Regions from separate parts of the Thalassospira sp. ABL2_045 genome, predicted to be linked through region 2. Evidence: riboswitches for the same ligand, from Rfam matches in the RefSeq annotation. Region 2 holds a riboswitch; the other holds the start of a gene.

Region 1 (3,414 bases), on a different contig from region 2:
AGCGGGGCATAGACGTCGCTGGCGGCCTTGACCGATTCAACCACGGCTGCGTCGCCGTCCTTGGTCAGCTTTTTGCCAACTTCCGGCAGCTCGACATAAACAATGTCACCCAGCGACTGCTGCGCGTAATCGGTGATGCCAACGGTCGCAACACCATCTTCGAACTCGATCCACTCATGTTCTTGCGAAAATTTCTTTGTCATTTCCCTTTGTCCCTCTTGATCAATTCAATGCCAATGCGGCGTCGCCGCGCTCTCAAAATTTCGGATACTCAACCGCGGAAATAGCGATGCGGTGCAAACGGAAGTTCAACCACCTCGGCCGGGCGGGCCTTGCCGCGCACCATCAGGTCGATCTTGGTTCCCGGTTTGGAAAACTCGATCGCAACATAGCCCATTGCGATCGGACCATCGACGGTCGGGCCAAACCCGCCTGACGTGATCTCGCCAATCTCTTCGCCGTCTGCATTCAAAATCTGGGTATGTTCGCGGGCCGGGGCCTTGCCTTCGGGCTTGATGCCGACACGCTTGCGATCCGCACCATTTTCAAGCTGATCGAGGATCACGTCAGATCCCTTGAACCCGCCTTCGGCCCGGCGACGCTTGTTGATGATCCAGTTCAGATCACCTTCCACCGGGGTCGTGGTGGTGTCGATGTCATTGCCATACAGGCACAGACCGGCTTCCAGACGCAGCGAATCACGCGCGCCAAGGCCAATCGCCTCAACTTCGTCCTCGGCCAGCAATTTACGTGCAAGCGTTTCGGCATCCGCATTGGGCACCGAAATCTCATAACCGTCTTCACCGGTATAGCCTGAACGGGTCACAAAGCACGGGACGCCTGCGATCTCGATTTCGGCAAAGCTCATGAATTTCAGATCAGTAACCGCAGGCGCAAACCGTGCCAGCACCTTGGCCGCATCCGAGCCCTGCAGCGCCATCAGCGCGCGATCATCGATTTCTTCAAGGGATACGCCATCGCCAAGATTGGCGCGCATATGAACAATATCGTCATCCTTGCAAGCCGCATTGATCACCAGGAACAGGCTGTCACCCGCATTGGTAATCATCAGATCGTCAAGGATTGTGCCATCGTCCTGGGTGAATGCGGAATAACGCGTGCGACCGGGCTTGAGGATCGCAATATCACCGGGCACAAGCTTTTCAAGCTCTGCCACGCGGTTTTCGCCGGTCAGGCGCACCTGCCCCATATGCGAGACATCAAACAGGCCAGCCTTTGCACGGGTATGAAGATGTTCGCCCTTCACACCAAGCGGGTATTGAACCGGCATGGCATAGCCCGCAAACGGCACCATTTTGGCACCGAGTTCAACATGCAGGTCATAAAGGGCTGTTTTTAGCAGTTCGGTCTGTTGATCCACTCTTCCTTCTCCGGGACAATCGTTGCGAAACATAGCCGACCACTGGCCAACCACATTCCCCCTCTGTCTCGGAGCCTGAAAGAATCACAGCCAATGGCTAAACCGGTCTGCTTACATCTTCGGCGAGGTGCGTTTTGATCAGGCTGATCACAGCACCTGCTTTCCAGAGTCCCATCTCCGCGCGGTCCTGTTGCCTGAGAGTTTCCGGGGTGGTTGCTCCTTCGGCGTCCGCATATCCATAAGGACTGCGGCCTCTCCCACGGGGATCATTTGGGTGTGTTTCTATTGTACGGGTTTCCGCGCAAACCGACCAGCCCCTATTTTCCCAAAAGGGGCTATCGACCGGCCCGAAACGCCAAAACTTCCCGATAAATCAATCGGTTCCGAAGCGGCGATTATATTCCAGTTGCTCCGCGCTCAGCTGGAAACCGAGATAGATTTCATAATCCGGACCCGTCCAGACATCATCGAGCGGCACCGAAAGTGTCACCTGCTCATCGCGGATCCGCGCCATGTTCAGATTGTCGGCAAAGGCCATATTGATGTTGAACACCGACTTCTGGATGAAGTTGCCATTCGGGTCGCGGAGCGCAACGAAATATTCGAACTGCACAGTACGATTTTGCGCCGCCGGTCCAAGTTCGGCAGTGATGATCGGGCTGATGATGACATCAAGTTCCTTGTCATCCAGATCATAGCCGCAGTCACCGATATAACCGGTAAATTCCGCCTCAACGATCACATCGGTCAGATCGCGGCCACCGCCACTGAACTCGACCAGCTTCGCCGTATCCTTTGGCAGATAGGCGGCCGGGCAAACCGGTACGGGCTGTTCTTCGAACGGGTTTCCGCCGCCGCACGCACTTAGCAATCCGCCAAGCGAGACCATACCAAATGCAAAAACGCGCCGAAGTCCGTTACCGATTGTCATCCAAGCCTCTATCAAACCAAATGTTTTCAGGCCTGTGTCTTATCCGAACGGCCCGCGCGCAGTCTATTCCCTCACGGGTGTCGGCACAACCCGCTTCAACGGGTCGCGGGAATAGAAAAGGTCAAATTTCCGGCCACAACACGCGGCCCTTTTGCCGCAGAGTCATTGCACCACATGATCAGGCGGGTTATGTAACGACAATGTTTGAAAAATGCGTCGGGAACGCCCGCACGCGATTGGGAAAGCCGGACCTGTATCATGTCTGACAAAGCCAGCCTTCAGATCGTTCTCGCCAACCCGCGCGGTTTTTGCGCCGGGGTCGATCGCGCCATCGAGATCGTCGAAAAGGCGCTCGAAAAATATGGTGCGCCGGTCTATGTCCGCCACGAAATCGTCCATAACAAATTCGTGGTCAATCGCCTGCGAGACATGGGTGCGGTTTTTGTCGACGAACTCGATGCCGTTCCGGACGGGGTTCCGGTGATCTTTTCTGCCCATGGCGTACCGAAATCCGTGCCCGAGGCCGCCGAAACCCGCAAGCTTGAATATCTTGATGCGACCTGCCCGCTGGTCTCGAAAGTCCATCGCGGTGCCGAACGTCATCATGCAGATGGCAAGCATATCCTTCTGATTGGTCATGCCGGCCACCCTGAAGTGATCGGCACCATGGGCCAGTTGCCACTGGGCAGCATGACGCTTGTCGAAACCGAACAAGACGCCGAAACCATCAAAATTTCGGATCCGGACAATCTGGCCTTCGTGACCCAGACAACCTTGTCGCTTGATGACACCGCCAAGATCATCGAAATCCTGCAACGGCGCTTCCCGTCAATCTCGGTCCCGAAAAAAGAAGACATCTGCTACGCGACAACCAACCGTCAGCACGCGGTCAAACTGATCGCCGAAAAGGCCGATGCCATTCTGGTTCTGGGCGCGCCGAATTCCTCGAACTCCAATCGACTGGTCGAAGTCGCCAAGCGCGAAGGCTGCATGCGCTCTGTTCTGGTTGAACGCGCCAAGGAAATCGACTGGTCTGAGCTTGAAGGCATCAAAATCCTTGGCATCACGGCCGGCGCATCCGCCCCGGAAGTTCTGGTCGAAG
Region 2 (3,414 bases):
ATTCACCCAACCAGTCCACCGCACCATTGGCGCGCGCAATGAAGCCATCCAGACTGACCGCGATATAAATGCGGAACAGTTTTTTGCTCATGTCTATGTCCAACCGATATTGGGGTCTTTGCCCCTATTTTTAATCGGCAAATCATAGCAAAACACCAACCACAAGTCGCAAGAAACAATCGCAGCAAACCGGGTCATTTCCATGACACATGCGAAAAAGCCCGGCTTTCTGCCCTATTCTTAAGAATTGGGTTTAGCACTCAACCACGTTGACATTGACCGCAAGGCCGCCCTGACTGGTTTCCTTGTACTTGCTTTGCATGTCGAGTCCCGTCTGGCGCATGGTTTCGATCACCTTGTCCAGCGACACGGTATGTTGCCCGTCACCGCGCAATGCCAGACGTGCGGCATTGATCGCCTTGACCGCGCCCATGGTGTTGCGCTCGATGCACGGCACCTGCACCAGACCGCCGATCGGATCGCATGTCAGGCCAAGGTTATGCTCCATGCCGATCTCGGCGGCGTTTTCAACCTGCTCGGGCGTGCCGCCCAGAACCGCACACAGCGCACCGGCCGCCATCGAGCAGGCTACGCCGACCTCCCCCTGACAACCGACTTCAGCGGCCGAGATCGAGGCACGCTTTTTATAGATCGACCCGATGGCCGCTGCGGTCAGAAGGAATTCACGGATATTGTGCTGATTGGCGTTGGCGCCGAACTTTTCGTAATAGCGCAGAACCGCCGGAATAACCCCCGCAGCACCATTGGTCGGCGCAGTCACAACCCGGCCACCTGCTGCGTTTTCTTCGTTGACCGCAAGCGCATAAAGATTGACCCAATCAATCACGGTCAGCGGATCACGCAGGCCTGCTTCGGGCTTTTCAGTCAGTTCCTTATAAAGGTTTGATGCCCGGCGCTTGACGTTCAGTCCGCCTGGCAAAATGCCATCGGTGCGAATGCCGCGATCAATGCAGCTCATCATCGCGTCATGGACACGATCAACAAAGGCGATGGTTTCTTCCGGGCTGCGCCAGCTTTGCTCGTTCTCCATCATGATTTCCGCAATCGAGCGACCTTCGCGCTTGCAGATTTCCATCAGCTCATCGGCCGAGGAAAACGGAAATGGCAGGGTGATGTTATCGCCGGAATATTCCGCACCGTGGTCGTCGCTCGATACGATAAAGCCACCCCCGACCGAGAAATATTCCTGGGTGTGGATTTTCACGCCATCGCGGTCAAAGGCGGTAATGCGCATGCCGTTGGGATGCTGCGGCAGAGTTTCGGTGAAATGAAACACCAGATTGGTATCGCGGTTAAACGCCACCGGATACTGCCCATAAAGCTGCAACAGGCTGGTTTCATCAATCGCCGTGACCGTTGGCACGATGTCGTCGGGATCGATATTGCGCGGGCGTTTGCCATTCAGCCCCATGATGACAGCGGTATCGGTGGCGTGCCCCTTGCCGGTCAGGGCAAGCGAGCCATACAGATCCACCACGACACTGCCGGTATTTTGCAAAAGATTGCATGCTTCGAGTTCAAGGCAGAAACGATATCCCGCGCGCATCGGGCCAACCGTATGCGAACTCGATGGGCCGATGCCAATGGTGTAAAGGTCGACAACCGACAGGTTAACGTCATGTTGGGAATTGTCTTGCGATCCCGAAGAGGGATCGGTTGCGGGATTTGTCATCAAGGGCCTCCTTCACGGCTCAGTAAAGCGCTTGTTTTCGCGCTGTTTACGAACCGGTGTTTTTGCCCCCTCTGTCCCTTGACCTGAGATTATCTGCCACCGTCCGATAAATATCGGGCAACTGGCGTTCATCCTTCGGTGGAAACCATATCGCGTCTTCTCCCTGACGCTTTTTGGTTTCTCTCTCCAGAGCCTCTATCCGTGACGGTCCATCTGCCTGAGAGTGTTTATGAGGCATTGCTCCTTCGGCGCCGCACATCATGCAAATCGCGTGATATCCGAACTCTCCCGTCACGGTGCGAAATGGCATTTCTGCCACCTCAGAGGTTCACCGTCAGATTGAACACTATCTGCGTCTTTAGACACTGTCAAAAGAACTGGTTTGCATCTGCAAAATTTTCTGCGGCGGATGCTGTTAAGCACCGGCAATCGTGCTAAATTGCCCGTGTAATTCATGTACCTGTTGTGCGCGAAGGTAGACCCACCCTGCCCGCATGACGGGATTGATGGCGAAATATCCCCTAAGTCACCATATTTACGGGACATTCAGCCTTTTCCTTTATCTGTGGGGTTATGAACGTGACTGACAAGAATTCCGTAAAGCGCCCGCGCCCTGTGGTGCTGTGCATTCTGGACGGCTGGGGGTATCGCGAAGAAAGCAAGAACAACGCTGTTGCGCTTGCCAACACGCCTGTCTGGGATGACCTTTACGCCAACAATCCGACCGGGTTCCTCAAGGCCTGCGGTCTGGATGTCGGCCTGCCCAAAGGTCAGATGGGCAACTCGGAAGTCGGTCACATGAACCTCGGTGCCGGCCGCGTGGTCATGCAGGAACTGCCCAAAATTGACGAGGCGGTCAAAACCGGCACCATCGCCGAAACCGACACCGTCAAAAAGATCATCGCCAAGCTGTCCGATTCCAACGGCGTTTGCCACATTGCCGGTCTTCTGTCCGAAGGCGGGGTGCATTCCCATCAGGTACATATGGCAGCCCTTGCCAAAATCATCGCCGGTGCAGGCGTGCCGGTGAAAATCCACGCCTATCTTGATGGCCGTGACACGCCGCCGAAAAGTGCCCCCAAGTTCCTTGAGAAATTCCGCACCCTGATCGGCGATGCCAATGTTGAAATCGCGACGGTTACGGGCCGCTATTATGCGATGGACCGCGACAATCGCTGGGAACGTGTCAGCCAGGCCTATTTCACCATGGTTCAGGGCGCGAACTATGCCGATGGCCGCACAGCCGAAAGTGCCGAGGCCGCGATTGCCGATGCCTATGGCTCTGACACCACCGACGAATTCGTTCTGCCGACCGTGATTGGCGATTACGCCGGTATGCAGGATGGCGACGGTCTTTTGATGACCAATTTCCGAGCTGACCGGGCGCGTGAAATCCTCGCCGCCCTTTGTGCGCCGGACTTTGACGGCTTTGATCGCGGCACGCCGGTAAACTTCGCCGTGCAGGCCGGGATGGTCGAATATTCGTCCGAACATGCAAAATACATGGATGCGATCTATCCGCCGCAGACCCTGCCAAACATCTTTGGCGAAGTGGTTTCCAAGGCCGGCATGAAGCAGCTGCGCATCGCCGAAACTGAAAAATACCCGCACGTGTCGTTCTTCTTTAACGGCGGCGAAGAACAGGTATTTGAGGGCGAGGACCGCATTCTGGTCGCATCCCCCAAGGTCGCGACCTATGACCTGCAGCCGGAAATGTCCGC

Evidence for each region. A riboswitch is a leader RNA that binds a small molecule or an ion and turns the genes downstream of it on or off. The one in region 2 is predicted to bind glycine.
Region 1: linked by a shared signal. The riboswitch ahead of gcvT (glycine cleavage system aminomethyltransferase GcvT) and the one ahead of ACXAIA_RS10440 (L-serine ammonia-lyase) in region 2 are both predicted to bind glycine.

The regions. Positions count from the first base shown of each region.
Region 1 is NZ_JBSWYV010000001.1:866,730-870,143, reverse strand. Features, by position in the region: gene gcvH (glycine cleavage system protein GcvH) at 1-203, opposite strand, end outside; gene gcvT (glycine cleavage system aminomethyltransferase GcvT) at 272-1,414, opposite strand; glycine riboswitch at 1,443-1,550, opposite strand; glycine riboswitch at 1,554-1,651, opposite strand; gene ACXAIA_RS03925 (hypothetical protein) at 1,755-2,312, opposite strand; gene ispH (4-hydroxy-3-methylbut-2-enyl diphosphate reductase) at 2,571-3,414, shown strand, end outside.
Region 2 is NZ_JBSWYV010000006.1:34,404-37,817, forward strand. Features, by position in the region: gene ACXAIA_RS10435 (dihydrofolate reductase family protein) at 1-91, opposite strand, end outside; gene ACXAIA_RS10440 (L-serine ammonia-lyase) at 254-1,693, opposite strand; glycine riboswitch at 1,763-1,885, opposite strand; glycine riboswitch at 1,889-1,994, opposite strand; gene gpmI (2,3-bisphosphoglycerate-independent phosphoglycerate mutase) at 2,267-3,414, shown strand, end outside.